DNA from 3 places in the Serratia sp. Nf2 genome. Region 2 is predicted to be linked to each of the others. Evidence: predicted binding sites of a transcription regulator. Region 2 holds the regulator's gene; each other region holds the start of a gene.
What was found. The regulator Fur, encoded in region 2, represses iron uptake genes when iron is present. The targets are predictions, from matches to a motif close to ATAATAATGAGAACNACTATCAA.
Positions count from the first base shown of each region.

Region 1: a site for Fur is predicted at 3,941-3,963, ahead of exbB (tol-pal system-associated acyl-CoA thioesterase). Genes of this name have one in related genera too.
Region 3: a site for Fur is predicted at 1,659-1,681, ahead of sufA (Fe-S cluster assembly scaffold SufA). Genes of this name have one in related genera too.

Region 1 covers NZ_PYTW01000004.1:123,778-129,792, reverse strand. Annotated here, with positions in the region: gene C9411_RS10875 (NAD(P)-dependent alcohol dehydrogenase) at 1-562, opposite strand, end outside; gene C9411_RS10870 (LysR family transcriptional regulator) at 670-1,590, shown strand; gene C9411_RS10865 (DedA family protein) at 1,601-2,263, opposite strand; gene metC (cystathionine beta-lyase) at 2,409-3,605, opposite strand; gene exbB (tol-pal system-associated acyl-CoA thioesterase) at 4,037-5,014, shown strand; gene exbD (TonB system transport protein ExbD) at 5,018-5,440, shown strand; gene C9411_RS10845 (LacI family DNA-binding transcriptional regulator) at 5,496-6,015, opposite strand, start outside.
Region 2 covers NZ_PYTW01000005.1:319,636-325,650, forward strand. Annotated here, with positions in the region: gene C9411_RS13890 (beta-N-acetylhexosaminidase) at 1-1,230, shown strand, start outside; gene fur (ferric iron uptake transcriptional regulator) at 1,476-1,922, opposite strand; gene fldA (flavodoxin FldA) at 2,252-2,791, opposite strand; gene ybfE (LexA regulated protein) at 3,056-3,343, opposite strand; gene ybfF (esterase) at 3,600-4,373, opposite strand; gene seqA (replication initiation negative regulator SeqA) at 4,598-5,140, shown strand; gene pgm (phosphoglucomutase (alpha-D-glucose-1,6-bisphosphate-dependent)) at 5,218-6,015, shown strand, end outside.
Region 3 covers NZ_PYTW01000003.1:160,796-166,810, forward strand. Annotated here, with positions in the region: gene sufB (Fe-S cluster assembly protein SufB) at 1-1,222, opposite strand, end outside; gene sufA (Fe-S cluster assembly scaffold SufA) at 1,237-1,608, opposite strand; gene C9411_RS08570 (hypothetical protein) at 2,135-2,539, shown strand; gene menI (1,4-dihydroxy-2-naphthoyl-CoA hydrolase) at 2,585-3,001, opposite strand; gene C9411_RS08580 (FAD-binding and (Fe-S)-binding domain-containing protein) at 2,998-6,015, opposite strand, start outside.

The sequences.
Region 1 (6,015 bases), on a different contig from region 2:
CGATCTGCAGTGCAAACAGCGCCACCCCGCCGGTGCCTTGCACCAGCACCGTCTCGCCGGCATGCAGCTTGCCTTGCTCCACCAGCGCGAACCAGGCGGTCAGCCCGGCGCACGGCAGGGTGCTGGCCTGCACGTCGTCCAGCGACGCCGGCGCCGCCACCAGCCAGTCTTCATGCAAAATCACATATTCCGCCAGCACGCCCGGATAGAAGCCGCCGAGGGTGTGGTAAGGCACCTGGCGCGCATCGCCGTACGGCTTTTGCCGGCCATCGAGCCAGCCGGGGCTGAAGGTGGAGATCACCCGGGCGCCGGGTTGGAAACGGCTGACGCCGGGGCCGATGGCGTCGACCTCGCCGGCCATGTCCGAGGCGGGGGTGAACGGCTGCGGCAGCGTCAGCCCCATGCCGCTTTCAATCATCAGTTTGTCGCGGTAGTTGAGCGCGACCGCCTTCACTTTCACTCTGATCTCGTGTGGCCCCGGCTGCGGGATCGCTTCGGTGGTCAGCTGCAGGTGTTCACGTCCCAGGGCATCCATTGTCCAGCGTTGCATCGTGTCGGTCATGATGTTCTCCAAAGTCAGCGATTAACGACCTGTCGATAATATCGTTGATAGAGGTTCGCCAGTGGCGATAAGATTTCCGCAGATTGTTTCTTTCAGAGCGACAAATCATGAGCGATCGATTGAGCGGCATTTCGGTATTCGTCACCGCCGTGGAGGCGGGCAGTTTTGCATTGGCGGCCAGTCGGCTGCACCTGTCACGTTCAGCGGTGGGGAAAACCATCGCCCGGCTGGAACAGCGGCTGGGTGTGCGGCTGTTTCATCGCACCACCCGCAGCCAGAGCCTGACGGACGACGGCGCGTTGTTCTATGAACGCTGCCTGCGGGCGCTGGAGGAGATCCGCAGCGCGGAAACGTTGCTGGAGTCGGGCAAGCGACAGGTCAGCGGCCGGCTGCGGGTATCGATGCCGGTGCTGTTTGGCCGCATGTGCATTGCGCCGCTGCTGACTGAGCTGACGCGCGAGCACCCTGGCCTGGAGCTGGAGCTGTCGTTCAGCGATCGGGTGGTGGATCTGATTGAGGACGGCTTCGATATGGCGATCCGTAACGGCACGTTGGCCAACAGCGGCGGGCTGGTGGCGCGGCGTATCGGCGATCATCGCATGACGCTGTGCGCCTCGCCGGCCTATCTGCAGCGGTGCGGCGAACCGCGCAGCATCGAGCAATTGGCCCAGCATGAGGCGGTGACCTATATGCGCGCCGGTGCGCGGCGCAGCTGGTTGGTATTGGATAGCGACGGTAAGCCGCAGGAAGTGATGCCGAATAACCGGCTGCAAATGGACGATCTGCAGGCGATTGCGGATGCGGCGACGGCGGGGTTCGGCATTGCCTGGCTGCCGTGCTGGCTGGTGCGTGAGCAGCTGTTGAGCGGGGCGCTGGTGCGCTTGCTGCGCGACCGGCCGGGTGCCGCCTTTGACGCGCATGCGGTGTGGCCGCACACGCCTCACCTGCCGCTGAAGGTGCGGCTGGCGGTGGATACACTGGTGAGCAAACTGCCTGCCAGCCTGGCGTTGGTCGAGAAGGCGCTGTAGTGCGCCTGGCTCAGGAGGAGGCGGCGCGTTTTTTACGCCAGATCACCAGCATGGCGCCCAGCAGGCCGACGAACAGCAGCAGCAGCGGCAGCAGCATCAGGCCGGTCATCACCTGGCTTTCGTAGCGCTTCACCAGCGGGATTTGGCTGAAAGCATAGCCGAGGCCCACCAGCGCGCAAACCCAGATCGCCGCGCTCAGCCAATTGAACACCTGGAAGCGTGAGCTGTTGAGCCCGGAAATACCGGCCATGGTCGGCAGCAGGGTGCGCACAAAGCCGAGGAAACGGCCGATCAGCAGCGCCGTCAACCCGTGGCGGTTGAACAGGTTGTGTGCGCGCTGGTGGTACTGTGCCGGCAGCTGCAGCAGCCAGCTCTTCACCAGGCCGGTGTGGCCCAGCCAGCGGCCCTGGATATAGCTCAACCAGCAACCGAGGCCGGCGGCGGCGGTCAGAATCAGCAGGGTGGGGGCAAAGCCCATCACGCCTTTGGCGATCAGTGCGCCCGACAGCAGCAGCAGGCTGTCGCCGGGGAGAAAGGAGGCGGGCAGCAGTCCGTTTTCCAAAAACAGAGTGGTGAAAAGTACGGCGTAAACCACCCAAATTACGCTGGGATCGGCGAGGGCGGTAAAGTCCTGCTGCCAAAGCGCATGAATAATCTCTCGTAATACATCCATTTTATGTCCTGTTGCATGCCGGTTGCGCCCGGGGTCACGTTCTCCAGGGTGCGGCGGTTACCGTATCTGACAGTTACCCGGATAGTGTACCGCTAATAGCTTAAGCCGACATTAAACGAGACGAAGAAAATTAGCGGAATCCGCCTTAGCGCACGCCGTTGAGGCGATCGAAGCCGGCAGCCAGATCGGCGATCAGGTCTTCGACGTTCTCCAGGCCGATGTGCACGCGCACCAGCGTGCCGGAAAAATCGACGCCGCCCGCCGGACGGATCGCTTCCAGCTCTTCCGGTTGGTTGGCCAGGATCAGCGACTCGAAGCCGCCCCAGGAGTAGGCCATGCTGAAGTGGCTGAAGTTGTCCAGGTAGGCGGCCAGCTGCGCATCGTCCAGCCGCTCTTTCAGCACGAAAGAGAACAGCCCGTTGCAGCCGCTGAAGTCGCGGCGGTAGAACTCGTGGCCCTTGCAACTGGGCAGGGCCGGGTGATTGACCGTCGCCACCTCCGGCCGTTCGGCCAGCCAGTTGGCGACCTCAATGCTGCTGCGCTCGTGCTGCTTCAGGCGCACGCTCAGGGTGCGCAGGCCGCGGCTCGCCATGTAGGCGGTGTCGGCATCCACCATCTGCCCCATCAGATAGGAGTACTCGCGCAGTTGATCCCAACAGCGCGCGTTGGAGACGGCGGTGCCGAGCATGTAATCGGAATGGCCGATCAGGTATTTGGTGCCGGCCTGAATAGAAATGTCGATGTCAAAATCCAGCGCCTTGAACAGCACGCCCGCCGCCCAGGTGTTGTCGATCATGATCACCACCTCCGGCGCCACGGCGCGAATGGCCTGCACCATCGCCGGAATGTCCTGCACTTCCAGGGTGATGGAGCCGGGGGATTCCAGGAACACCACGCGGGTATTGGGTTGGATCAATGTGGCGATATCGGCGCCGATCAGCGGATCGAAATAGGTGGTGCTGACGTTCATGCGACCGAGGATGTGGGTGCAGAAATCCTGGGTCGGTTCGTACGCCGAACCGGTGACCAGCAGGTGATCGCCGGCGCCGACGAACGACAGGATCGCATTGGCCACCGCCGCCGCACCGCAGGGGTACAGCACGCAGCCGGCGCCGCCCTCCAGCTCCACCATCGCATCCTGCAGGGCGAAGTGGGTCAGGGTGCCGCGTCGGCCGTAAAACAGCTCGCCGTGGGCGCGTTGCGCGGTGGCGTGCTTTTTGGCAGCGACGGAGTCGAAGACCAAAGAAGAGGCGCGTTGCGTGACGGGATTGACGGAGCCCTGGGTGTAGCGTTTGCCGCGGCCGGCGCCGATCAGCGTGGTTTCGATGTGTTTTGACGTCATGGTACCTGGCTCACCTTTGGTTGCTCTGCACGTGCCCGTTTGCGATAGCCCTTACGTTAGCATGAGTTAATATAGCCATCCAGACGTTTTAACTTCCAGATACAGAAACGGCTATTATTGGCTGCCAGGTGTGCCTTTCTCGCCTCATCCTTCTGCCCTGGTGCGAGAGAGAAGCCCATTCCTCGGTCAAGACGCCGTTCGGCAGCGTGGCGTTGTTGCGTCGTTGTGGAAGAAAAGTAACGAAATAACCCTATAAAAGGGGCGTTTGGCGGTGAACGGGCGCGGATTGGCGCTTTGCGGCGGGGTTGGCTAAAATTTTCTCGTTTATTTGGTAAATAATAATGAGAACTACTATCAATCCCCGGTTGGTTTGATATGATCGCACGCTGAATTATTCCTTAATTTTGATCGGTAATGGGTGGAGGCACAGCGTGAAAACGGCTGGCAAGAATTTAAATCAAGGATCGTTCGGCCAGGGCCGGGCGCAGTGGGGCAAGGCCTTTGGCCGCAGCCTGATGGCTTCTATGGTGCTGGTCGTGGGGCTGGCCGGCAGCGCGCAGGCAGCGCCGGCGGCCAATCCGGCCGTTACCGAAAGCGTTGCGCCGACCACCGCGCCTGCACCTGCAGCCGCCGCGCCGGAAAGCATCACGCCGGTAAACCCGGCACCGACGATCCAGCCACCGGAAACCCGCGGCATGGACCTGTCCATTTGGGGCATGTACCAGCACGCCGACGCGGTGGTGAAAGCGGTGATGATCGGCCTGGTGCTGGCGTCTATCGTGACTTGGACCATTCTGTTCGCCAAAGGCAGTGAACTGCTGCGTGCCAAACGTCGTCTGCGTCGCGAGCAGTTGGCACTGGCCGAAGCGCGTTCGCTGGATGAGGCTTCCGAACTGGCGCAAAACTTCTCCCCGGAGAGCGTCAGTGCGGTACTGCTGAACGATGCGCAAAATGAGCTGGAGCTGTCTGCGGAATCCAACGACAACAACGGCATCAAGGAACGCACCGGTTTCCGCCTCGAGCGCCGCGTGGCGGCCTACAGCCGCAACATGGGCCGCGGCAACGGCTTCCTGGCCACCATCGGCGCCATCTCGCCGTTCGTCGGCCTGTTCGGTACCGTCTGGGGCATCATGAACAGCTTTATCGGCATCGCCCATTCGCAGACTACCAACCTGGCGGTCGTGGCGCCGGGCATCGCAGAGGCGTTGCTGGCGACTGCGATGGGCCTGGTGGCGGCGATCCCTGCGGTCGTTATCTACAACATCTTCGCCCGCGTCATCAGCGGCCATCGCGCCCAGGTAGGCGACGTGGCGGCGCAGGTCTTGCTGCTGCAGGGCCGCGATCTGGATCTGGCCGCAACGGCGGAAGCCAAGCGCTCACAGCACGCACACCAACTGCGGGCGGGGTGAGTCATGGCGATGCGCTTAAATGAAGATCTGGACGACAGCGGCGAACTGCATGAAATCAACGTGACGCCGTTTATCGACGTCATGTTGGTGCTGTTGATCATCTTTATGGTGGCCGCGCCGCTGGCAACGGTAGATATCCGCGTCGATCTGCCGGCTTCTTCCGCCAAACCGCAGCCGCGGCCGGAGAAACCGGTGTTCCTGTCGGTGAAGGCTGACAAGCAGCTCTACGTTGGCGATCAGCCGGTGAATGCCGATCAGCTGACTTCGGTGCTGGATCAACGCACTCAGGCGAACAAAGAAACCACCATCTTCTTCCAGGCGGACAAGAGCGTGGACTATGAAACGCTGATGAGCGTGATGGACACCCTGCGTAAAGCCGGCTACCTGAAAGTGGGGCTGGTGGGCATGGAAGGCGCCGCCAAGTAGCGGCAGCAAAACGATAAAGGGCGCTCAGGCGCCCTTTTTTATTGATTCAGAGATATCACTCCCCGGCCAACAACGCCCGGGAACCGGCATGGCGCCAGTGGATACGGCCCGGTAGATAAAGCGCATTCTGTTCCAGCGGCCGCTCGTCGATGAGCGCGGTGACCTTGCTGAAGCTATGTTGCGCCAGCGCCCGGCAGTCCTGTGCGACCGTGTCTATCTTCAGCGTCATGCAATCGAACAGGTAGTGATCGTCGAAGCTGCACAGGTGGATGTCGCTCTCCATCAGCTGATGCTGAGTCAGATAACGCAATACCCCTTCCAACAGGCCGCAGGCGGCGGTAAACAGCGCTTTGGGCGGACGCCCCAGCTGTGCGCACAGCTGAGCGAACATCTCGTAACCCGAGCTGGGGTGGTAGCTGCCGTTGATGATCCATTCCGGTTTGCACGATACGCCGGCGCGCTCCAGGCCAAGCTGGAAGCCGGCCAGCCGATCGCGGGTCGGTGAAATGCGCGGCTGCCCGCCGAGAAAATAGATCTCATCCGGATGTTGGCGCGCGACCTTTTCCACCAGGTCG
Region 2 (6,015 bases):
AACGAATTCCGCCTGGTGGATCCGACCGATACCTCCAACACCACCTCCGTGCAGTTCTTTAACCGCCAGAGCTACCTGAACCCGTGCCTGGATTCTTCCCAGCGTTTTGTCGACAAGGTGATCGGCGAGATCGCCCAGATGCATAAAGAGGCCGGCCAGCCGATCAAGACCTGGCACTTCGGCGGCGACGAAGCGAAAAACATTCGCCTGGGCGCCGGCTACACCGACAAGGCGAAACCGGAGCCGGGCAAAGGCATCATCGATCAGAGCAACGAAGACAAGCCGTGGGCCAAGTCGCAGGTGTGCCAGACGATGATCAAAGAAGGCAAGGTGGCCGACATGGAGCATCTGCCGAGCTACTTCGGCCAAGAGGTCAGCAAGCTGGTGAAGGCGCATGGCATCGACAGAATGCAGGCCTGGCAGGATGGCCTGAAAGACGCCGAGAACGCGAAGGCGTTCGCCACCTCGCGCGTGGGCGTCAACTTCTGGGATACCCTGTACTGGGGCGGTTTCGATAGCGTCAACGACTGGGCCAACAAAGGGTATGAAGTGGTGGTTTCCAACCCGGACTACGTCTATATGGACTTCCCTTACGAGGTGAACCCGGACGAGCGCGGTTACTACTGGGGCACCCGCTTCAGCGACGAGCGCAAGGTGTTCAGCTTCGCGCCGGACAACATGCCGCAGAACGCGGAAACTTCGGTCGACCGCGACGGCAACCACTTCAGCGCCAAGAGCGACAAGCCGTGGCCGGGCGCCTACGGGCTGTCCGCTCAGCTGTGGAGCGAAACCCAGCGCACCGATCCGCAGATGGAATACATGATCTTCCCACGCGCGCTGTCGGTGGCAGAACGCGCCTGGCACCGCGCCGGTTGGGAACAGGACTACCGCGCAGGCCGCGAATACAAAGGCGGGGAAACCCACTTTGTCGATACCAAGATGCTGGAGAAAGACTGGCTGCGCTTCGCCAATATCCTGGGTCAGCGTGAACTGGCCAAGCTGGATAAGGGCGGCGTCGCTTACCGTCTGCCGGTGCCGGGCGCACGCGTAGCGGGCGGCAAGCTGGAGGCGAATATCGCGCTGCCGGGATTGGGCATCGAGTACTCCACCGACGGCGGCAAGCAGTGGCAGCGCTATGACGCCAAGGCCAAGCCGGCGGTCTCGGGTGACGTTCAGGTGCGGTCGGTCAGCCCGGACGGCAAACGCTACAGCCGCGCCGAAAAGGTCTAAGCCCGGTGCAACGGCCTGCTGTCCTGGCGGCGGCCGTATAACGAAGGGGGAATGCGTTCGCCCGCGCGTGTCGGCGTAGGGCGGACGTTGTAGTGAGAGGAGTACGTGGAGTCGCTGTGCCGCTGCAATTGTGATATTTCATGACATGATTTTCCCCCGGCTTGTCCGGGGATTTTTTTGCCCGTTGCACGGAGGGCATAAAAAAACCGCCTCGGTGTGAGGCGGTTTTTCATAGCCGGTCAGGCTTATTTCTTGTCGTGCAGCGTTTCGTCTTCGCGGCAGTCACCGGTTTCACAGTGGCCGTACAGGTACAGGCTGTGGTTAGTGAGCTTGATGCCGTGCTGCTTGGCGATATCACGCTGGCGCACTTCGATGGATTCGTCGCTGAATTCGATCACTTTGCCGCAGTCCAGGCAAATCAGGTGATCGTGGTGATGTTGTTGGGTCAGCTCGAACACGGACTTGCCGCCTTCGAAATTGTGACGTGTCACAATGCCCGCATCGTCAAACTGGTTCAGTACGCGATAAACCGTTGCCAGCCCGATCTCTTCGCCCATATCAATCAGTTTTTTGTACAAATCTTCCGCACTGACGTGATGGCATTCCGGATTTTGCAGTACTTCCAGGATTTTGAGTCGCGGAAGCGTGACTTTTAAGCCGGCCTTCTTCAATGCGATGTTGTTGTCGGTCATGCGAATTCAGTCCTGTTACTATGCTAATCAAGTTGAGGCGTACTCGCCTGTGGCATCGGTCGGCACAAAGAGTTAATGCGTCTCATTATAGAACCGGTTGTACTAAATGGAAACCGCCGGTTGTTAACAAAGATATAATTGCACTATTGCATGTTTTGCATGCAACGCCTTGATGGATGGGATAAACCGATATCTCAGTCTACCGTGACGGGGTGGGAAGTTACAAATCTGTAGCTTCTATCGCAGCAATCCCTGCTGCCGATGACGGCCCTGTGGGCACACTATGCACTTTACAGGGCCTTTGTTCAACCTTTCGCCAGTGCCGGGGCTTAGCCGACGATATCGGCCAGGCTCAGCTCTTCGACGATCTGTTTGACCCAGGCGTCGACGCGCTCGTTGGTCAGCTCCGGCTGACGGTCTTCGTCGATCGCCAGACCGATGAAGTGGTCGTCGTCCGCCAGGCCCTTGGAGGCCTCGAAGTGATAGCCTTTGGTCGGCCAGTGGCCCACGATGGCCGCGCCGCGCGGTTCGATAATGTCGCGGATGGTGCCCATCGCGTCACAGAAGTATTCCGCGTAGTCTTCCTGATCGCCGCAGCCGAACAGCGCCACCAGTTTGCCGTTGAAGTCGACTTCTTCCAGCGTCGGGAAGAAATCATCCCAGTCACACTGCGCTTCACCGTAGTACCAGGTCGGGATACCCAGCAGCAGGATATCGAACCCTTCCAGGTCTTCTTTGCTGCTTTTAGCGATGTCATGCACTTCAGAGACGTCGTCGCCAAACTGTTTCTGGAGAATTTTCTGGATCATTTTGGCAATGTTTTCGGTATTGCCAGTGTCGCTGCCAAAGAAAATGCCTACAGTAGCCATATCGCGTATAACCTTTAAATTCAAGTAATTGCATTACTCGACGCCGGCACTGACGCCGCTGACGCCGATTAAAATGATGCCATGGCAAGAGCCTTTCGCCTCCGGGGCGGGCGCCGACAGGCGCAGTCTCTTACCGGTAAATGCGTATCATGCCAGAAAGTGGCGCCGGGGTTTTATCGCATTTATGCGATGCCGGAGAATGAAGAAAAGCGTGGTCGATCCGGCGTTGTCCTTAACGCCGCGCCGCGCGTGCGGCCGAAGAGATCAATGTTCCGGCTGTTCTTCCGCCAGTTGTGCCAACAGCATCTGCTCGATGAGTTCGCTGCGGCTGATGTTGCGCTGTTCCGCCAGTTTGTTCAGGGCGTCCACCGCATCCGCGTTGATTTTCAGCTCTACGCGCCGCAATCCACGCACTTTATCGCGCCGTAACTGATTGCGCTTATTGATTCTAAGCTGTTCATCGCGGGAAAGCGGGTTGGTTTTCGGGCGCCCCGGACGGCGTTCATCTGCGAACAGATCCAGCGTCGTGCGATCCGTTTGTTCTTTTGCCATAGGTAGCGGTACTGCAAGGGAGTTTGCATCAAAAAGCGCTCGCACGCTTCCGGAGGCATCGGTTAACACACTTCGGGCCAATAAACCCTAACCCAAATTCACCCCCGAACCGGCGTTCGCGAACGCGCTGGCGCGGCGGCAAAATTATAGCGCGCCATATTACCCCAGCAGATGGAGCGGCGACAATGCCTAACTGCGGGCTAAACGCGCTAAGCCGTTATCTTTAGCGCGTTTTTTCGCCAGATGAGCGGGTTTTTCAGGCTTCGTCGAGAAAACGGTGGATGGCGCGCAGTACCGCCTCCGGCTTCTCGGCGTGTACCCAATGGCCGGTGCCGGCGACGACGTGCGCGCGGGCCTGCGGGAACTGGCGCGCGATGTCTGCACGGTAACTGTCCTGCACGTACGGCGACAGGCCGCCGCGAATGAACAGGGTTGGGTGCGGCCAGGCCGGCACATCCTGCCAGCCGGTGATGTCTTCGTAACGTTCGATCAGCACCGGTAGGTTGAAGCGCCATTCGCCGTTGTGGAAGGACTTAAGCAGGAACTGGATTACGCCTTCTTCCTGCAGATAGTCGCGCATCAACTGGGCGGCCGCCTGGCGCTGGGTGATGCCGGCGGCGCTGACGGCCTTCAGCGCGGCGAAAATCTCGTCGTGGCGGCGGGTCTGGTAATCCACCGGCGCGACGTCGATGACGATCAGCCTGGCGACGCGCTCGGGCGCGATAGCGGTCAGCGCCATCGCCGCTTTGCCGCCCATCGAGTGGCCGATGACGATCGCTTTCTCCAGCTGCAGTTCGTCGAGCAACGCCAGCAGATCCTGCGCCATGGCGGGGTAGTTCATGTCGTCGGCGCGCGGGGAGAGGCCGTGGTTGCGCAGATCGACCTTGATCACGGTGTGCTGTTTATGCAGATCGCGCGCCAGCACGCCCAGGTTGTCCAGATTGCCGAACAGCCCGTGGATCAGCAGCACCGGCAGCGCGTCTGACTCGGCGGCCAGCAGTTGATAATGTAATTTCATGGCGAAGTTCATACTGAGAGAGATTCAGATTAGGGTATCATGATTGAATCGCACGATGAATCATGCGGAATTTTCGCGGCGCGGGCTTGGCAGTGCCGGCTATAGGTATTAGTCTGCATTTGCCGTCCGGAGGCACATTGTTGTGTTCGCCCCAGCGCTTTTAACCTTATAATCCCATGGCTTGAATGCAGGATCTGGCTTCAGGTTCTAAGTAGAAAAAACAGTATTGGATAAAGATGAAAACTATTGAAGTCGACGAAGAGCTTTACCGTTATATTGCCAGCCACACGCAACACATCGGTGAAAGCGCGTCCGATATTTTACGCCGCATGTTGAAATTCACCGCCGGGCAGCCGGTGCGCGCGTTGCCTGCCGCCAGTGCACCGCAGTCCGTCGAGCTGGAAAAAGCGGCGCCGGCGCAGCGCCCACGCGATCGCGTACGCGCCGTACGTGAGCTGCTGCTGTCGGATGAATATGCCGAGCAGAACAAAGCGGTCAACCGTTTCATGCTGGTGCTGTCCACGCTGTATACCCTCGATGCCGCCGGTTTCGCCGCCGCCACCGAGGCGTTGACCGGCCGTACCCGCACCTATTTCGCCGGCGATCAGCAGACCCTGCTGGCCAACGGCACGCACACCAAGCCGAAGCATGTACCGGGCACCCCTTACTGGGTGATCACCAATACCAATACCGGCCGCAAACGCAGCATGATCGAACACATCATGCAGGCGATGCAGTTCCCGGCGGAACTGATCGAGAAAGTTTGCGGTACCGTCTAATTTAGCGAACAGCCCGTCATGCTGGCCGTGCGCGACGTATCTGCCCGGTCACCGACAGGGATGAGGGAGATATGTCGATGGCGAATAATCCACGTGCCGGGCAGCCCGCCCGCCAAAGCGATCTGATCAACGTAGCCCAGCTGACGTCGCAGTACTATGTGCTGCAACCGGAAGCCGGCAATGCCGCACACGCGGTGAAGTTTGGCACCTCCGGCCACCGTGGCAGCGCGCAGCGCCACAGTTTCAACGAAGCGCATATCCTCGCCATTGCTCAAGCGATTGCCGAAGTTCGTCATCAGCAGGGCACCACCGGCCCGTGCTACGTGGGCAAAGATACCCATGCGCTGTCCGAGCCGGCCTTCATTTCCGTGCTGGAAGTGCTGACCGCCAACGGCGTCGATGTGATCGTGCAGGAAAACAACGGCTTCACGCCAACGCCGGCGGTATCGCACGCCATTCTGTGCCACAACCGCCGCGGCGGCGCGCAGGCCGATGGCATCGTCATTACGCCGTCCCATAACCCACCGGAAGACGGCGGCATCAAGTACAACCCGCCGAACGGTGGCCCGGCCGACACCAACCTGACGTCGGTGATCGAAAAGCGTGCCAACGAACTGCTGGCGCAGCAGCTGAAAGGCGTTCAGCGTCAGTCGCTGGACAAGGCCTGGAACAGCGGCCACCTGCATGCCAAAGATCTGGTGCAGCCTTATGTCGAAGGCCTGGTTGAGGTGGTCGACATGCCGGCCATCCAACGCGCCGGCCTGAAGCTGGGCGTGGATCCGCTCGGCGGTTCCGGCATCGCCTATTGGCAGCGCGTGGCGGAGCACTACAAGCTGGATCTGACGCTGGTGAACGATTCCCTCGATCAGACCTTC
Region 3 (6,015 bases), on a different contig from region 2:
ACTGGGTAAAGTTACGGGCGTTTTCCGCCCCCGGCAGGATTTTCACCAGGCCGCGATAAGTGTTCTCGCTGTGGCCGGCGGAGATGCCTTTGGCGATGATGGTCGACTTGGTGTTTTTGCCGATGTGGATCATCTTGGTGCCGGTGTCCGCCTGTTGATGGCCGCTGGTCAGCGCCACCGAGAAGAATTCGCCGATCGAATTGTCGCCCTGCAGGATCACGCTTGGGTATTTCCAGGTGATGGCCGAGCCGGTTTCCGACTGGGTCCAGGACATTTTCGAGCCAGCGCCTTCGCACAGCGCGCGCTTGGTGACGAAGTTGAGGATGCCGCCCTTGCTCTCGCCGCCGGAGAACCAGTTCTGCACCGTCGAGTATTTCACTTCGGCGTCTTTATGCAGGATCACTTCCACCACCGCCGCGTGCAGCTGGTAGCTGTCGCGCACCGGGGCGGAGCAGCCTTCGATGTAGCTGACATAGCTGCCTTCGTCGGCGATCAGGATGGTGCGTTCGAACTGGCCGGTTTTCGCGGCGTTGATGCGGAAATAGGTCGACAGCTCCATCGGGCAGCGCACGCCTTTCGGCACATAGACGAAGGTGCCGTCGGAGGCCACCGCGGCGTTCAGCGCGGCGAAGAAATTATCGTTGGAGGGCACCACGCGCCCCAGGTACTGACGCACCAGATCCGGGTATTCCTGGATCGCTTCGCCGAACGAGCAGAAGATCACCCCGCTTTCCGCCAGTTTTTCACGGTAAGTGGTAGCGACCGAGACCGAGTCGAAGATGGCGTCCACCGCCACCTCGCTGCCCTCGCGCACCGGCACGCCGAGCTGATTGAACGCCAGCTCCACTTCGCTGGTCAGGTAATCTTTTTCCGTCGCCGCGCCCGGTTGCTGCTCGGCGCCGGGTTGCGAACCGCAGGCGTCGTCGCAGCTGCCGCAGGACGGCGCCGAATAGTAACTGTAGTCCTGGTAGTTCAGGCGATCATAATTGGCCTTCAGCCAGTGCGGCTCTTCCATCTGCAGCCAGGCGCGGTAGGCCTCAAGGCGGAATTCCAGCATCCACTCGGGTTCGTTGCGCTTGGCCGAGATGGCGCGCACCACCTCTTCGTTGATGCCTTTGGCCAACTCATCGGTTGCCAGCTGGGTGAAGAAACCTTCTTTGTAGCGACCTTCGCTGACCCAAGCCTGCACTTCATTAGGCATTTCTACATTGCTTCGTGTCATGTTGATTGCATCGCTCAAACGCCAAAGCTCTCGCCGCACCCGCAGGCATGCTGAGCTTTAGGGTTGTTGAATTTGAATATCTGATTCAGCCCTTCGCGGACGTAATCTACCGTGGTGCCATCGATGAACGGCATGGCTTTCAGCGGCACATAGAGTTTGGCGCCGTCGCGCTCAAACAGCAGATCGTCATCGGCGGGTTCGCGGGTCAGATCCAGCACATAGGCAAAGCCGGCGCAGCCGGATTGTTTCACCCCTAGCTGCAGCCCTTTCACCTGCGGATCCTGCTGCATCAGTTTCGTTATTTGTCGTACGGCGCTGTCGCTGAGCGAAATGCCTTGCCAGACATTTTCATCCAGAGAAAAAGTGCCGACATTTTCCGTTTGCATAGGGTCTACCTCACACTCGTGTTTGGCCACAGCCAATCTGGGTTGCTTATATGTTAGTGATAACGATTATCACTTCAACCGTTTGTTTTGCGGGGGTATCCGCCGCGAGCGCGGTTTTTCGCTGCGGCGCGCGGCAAGCCAACGGGACACCCGTGGCCGCTTGCGGCGTCAGGCGGCAAGGTGTGCATGCTATCCCTATGAATTCGTTATCTATCCTGCATCACCGTACCGCACTCCCCGGTGGCCCGTCAGCGTTACAGCGCTGCGGTGCGTTGCCGATCTAAACATTCATAGAAAATACCTATTTCTGCATTCTGTCTGTCGTAAATGTGCGTTTATCGGCATTTCGCGGCGCAACGCGCGCGCGCGCCCTCAGATTAAAGTTTAGTCGCTCAGGATTAAGTTGGGTCGTCGGCGGCCTTTTACACCCCGCGCGATGAAAAAACGCCACGCCGGGGATTGATCGGCAACGCGGCAGTTTATATGATAATGATTATCATTCAATTGTAATTTGAGCGCGAAGCCAATGACTCTTTCGATCAACGCATGGTTGCTGGGCAAGATTGATGACTACAAATTCAGCGTGCGCGACGCCACGGTGGACTTTTACATGGCCGAAGCGGCGCTGCGGCGCCCGGAATGCAATATCGACCACCTGAAGCGGTACAACAGCGTCAGCCTCACCATGGCCAATCTGTGCCTGGAAAACGGCGACGACGACAGCTATCTGCACGCGCTCAGCAAGCTGCATAACCGGCTGATCGTCGAAATCAACAACCCGCAGCGCTGCCAGCTGTTTCGGGTGCAAAGCTACCACTTCGCCCGCCACACGCTGACGCTGATCTGCCAAAAATATGCAATGGAAGGCACCTGGGAGAAGGCGAACGCGTTTCAGAAGGACTTCGTCAAACGCGTGCCGTTTCAGCTGTAAAGCGAAAGGCTCCGCAGGCCGATCGCCTGCGGAAACCGGCGGGAATCAGTCGATGACCGCCGTGGTCAGACGCGAGGTGCAGCACAACCGATCGCGCGCGTCGAAGATCTCGATTTGCCACACCTGATGGCGACGGCCGACGTGCAGTGCGCGACACACCCCGCGCACCTGGCCATCGAATACCGCGCGCAGGTGGTTGGCGTTGATCTCCAGCCCCACCACTTTCTGCTCGCCTTCGCTGCACAGGTAACCGGCCATCGATCCCATCGATTCCGCCAGCACCACCGACGCCCCGCCGTGCAACAGCCCGAACGGCTGCCGGGTGCGGCCGTCGACCGGCATGGTGGCCTCGAGGAAATCCTCTCCCAGTTGGGTAAACTCGATGCCCACATGGCTGACCATGCAGCCGTCGCCGGCGCGGTTCAGCTGCTCCAGCGATGTTTCACGTTTCCACAATTTCACTCAATCATCTCCAGAAGTGCCTGTAATGGGTGACGCACGCCATTGCCCTCGATGCGTTTCACCTGGCTGCGGCAGGAATAACCGGTCGCCAGGCAGCGCTGCCGCGGCAAACGCTGCAGCGTCGGATGCCATGATAGCTCATAAATGCCGAGCGAGTTTTGCAGGTTCTTGGCTTCATGCCCGTAAGTGCCCGCCATGCCGCAGCAGCCAACGCTGACGTTCTCCAGTTTGGCGCCGAAGCGGGCGAAGATCGCCGCCCACTGTTGGCCGCTCGCCGGCAGCGCGGTGGTTTCGGTGCAGTGACCGAACAGATACCACGGCTCGCCGGTCGCCGGCTGTTCGGCGCGATCCGCGATCCGCTGTTGCAACCATTCATGCACCAGCTGCACCTGAAAATCGCCGCGTTCGGCGCCGAGGATCTCGCGGTATTCGTCGCGGTAGCACAGCACCAGCGCCGGATCGACGCCCACCAGCGGCATATCGAGCTGCGCCACGCGGTTGAGAAAATCGGCGGTTTTGCGCGCGGTGCGGGCGAACCGCGTCAGGAAACCTTTCACATGCTGCGCCTTGCCGTTTGGCGAGAACGGCAGCAGCACCGGTTTATAGCCAAGCTTCTCCACCAGCCGGACAAAGTCCGCCACCACTTTGGCGTCGTAATAGCTGGTAAACGGATCCTGGACGATCAGCACGTGCTCTGCGCGCTGCTCGGCGCTAAGCCCTTCCAACTGCTCCAGCGTCAGCGTGGTCGCGCGGTGGCCGGACAGTTGCTGGCGCAGCGTCGGGCTGGACAGCAGCGGCAGATCGACCATGCCGATGGCGTTGCGGCTCATCTCCCGCAGCCACGGCTGGCGGAAGAAGAAGTTGAACACCTTCGGCGCGCGGGCCATCAACGGGGTATAGCTCTCTACGCCGGCGACCATGTAGTCGCTCACCGGGCGCAAATAGCGAGTGTGGTAGAGCTGCAGGAAGCGCGAACGGAATCCCGGCACGTCAATCTTGATCGGGCACTGGGTGGAGCAGGCCTTACAGGCCAGGCAGCCGGACATCGCCTCTTTCACTTCGTGCGAGAAGTCGTACTCGCCCTTGCCGGCATGCCAGCTGTTGCGGGTCTTTTCGATCAGGCCGCGCAAGCTGAGGCGCTGCTGCGGCAACTGTTTTTCCAGCGCCAAAGGATCGACGCCCTGCTCGGCCAACAGACGCAGCCACTCGCGCACCAGCGTCGCCCGCCCTTTCGGTGAATGAATGCGGTTGCCGCTGATTTTCATCGACGGGCACATCGGGCTGCGCACGTCGAAGTTGAAGCACAGGCCGTTGCCGTTACACTCCAGCGCGCCGCGGAACGAGGTGCGCACCTCGACCGGGATCTGGCGATCGAAGGTGCCGCGTTTGACTGCGTCCACCTGCATCATCGGCGCATCCACCGCCAGCGGCGAACAGATCTTGCCCGGATTCAGGCGGTTATCCGGATCGAACGCCGCCTTGATGCGGCACAGCTCCTCATACAGCGTTTCCCCGAAGAATTCAGGGCTGTATTGCGCGCGGAAACCCTTGCCGTGTTCACCCCACAGCAGGCCGCCGTATTTGGCGGTCAGCGCCACCACCTGATCGGAGATCTGCTTCATCAGCACCTCCTGCTGCGGGTCGCACATGTCGAGCGCCGGGCGCACGTGCAGCACCCCGGCGTCGACGTGGCCGAACATGCCGTAGCTCAGGTTGTGATCGTCGAGCAGTTGACGGAATTCAACGATATAGTCCGCCAGGTGTTGCGGCGGCACGCAGGTGTCCTCGGCGAACGGAATCGGCTTGGCGCGCCCTTTGGCGTTGCCCAGCAGCCCAACCGCCTTCTTGCGCATGTTGTAAATACGCTCGATGCCCACCAGATCGCCGCAGATTTGGTAACCGATCACGCCGCCCTGCCGCTGCGCGATCAATTCGTCCAGCCGTTGACACAGGGTTTCCATCTGGCCGTCGATCAGCACCCGATCGTCGCCGGCGAACTCGACGATGTTCAGCCCGAGCATCTCTTTATCCGGCACGTCGGCGATCAGTTCGTTCACCGAGTGCCAAACGATGTCTTCACGCGCCAGGTTCAGCACCTTGGAATCGATGGTTTCCACCGACAGCGCCTTGGCTTCGACCATAAAGGGCGCATTGCGCAGCGCCGAGTCGAAGGAGTCGTATTTCACGTTGACCAGGCGGCGCACTTTCGGCAGCGGCGTGATGTCCAGCCGCGCTTCGGTAATAAACGCCAGCGTGCCTTCGGCGCCGGTCAGGATGCGCGTCAAATCGAAGGTTTGCAGATCGTCGCTCAGCACGTGGCGCAGATCGTAACCGGTGAGGAAGCGGTTGAGCTTGGGGAATTTCTCCAGGATCAGCGCGCGCTGCTCGCGGCAGCGGTTCAGCACCGTGCGGTAGATGCGCCCTTCGACGGTCTCTTCCAGAGCAATCGTTTCCGCCAGCGCCGTCGGCATGGCGCGGGTATCGATCATCTCACCGCCCAGCAGCACCGCCCGCAGGCCCAACACGTGATCGGAGGTTTTGCCGTACACCAGCGAGCCCTGGCCGGAGGCGTCGGTGTTGATCATGCCGCCCAGCGTGGCACGGTTGCTGGTGGACAGTTCCGGCGAGAAGAAGTAGCCGAACGGCCGCAGGTATTGATTCAGCTGATCCTTGATCACCCCGGCTTCGACTTTTACCCAGCCTTGTTCGACGTTGATCTCCAGAATGCGGTTCATATGTCGCGACATATCGACCACGATACCGGTATTGAGCGACTGGCCGTTGGTGCCGGTGCCGCCGCCGCGCGGGCTGAAGGTCAGCGTATTGAATCGCTCTTCCCCGGCCAGACGGGCGATCAGCGCCACGTCGGCGGTGGAACGGGGGAACACCACCGCATCGGGCAACAACTGATAAATGCTGTTGTCGGTGGCCATCGTCAGCCGGTCGGCATAGCTGGTGGCGGTATCGCCGTTGAATCCGTTTTGCTTCAGTGCTTCCAAAAAGTCGAGCACCCG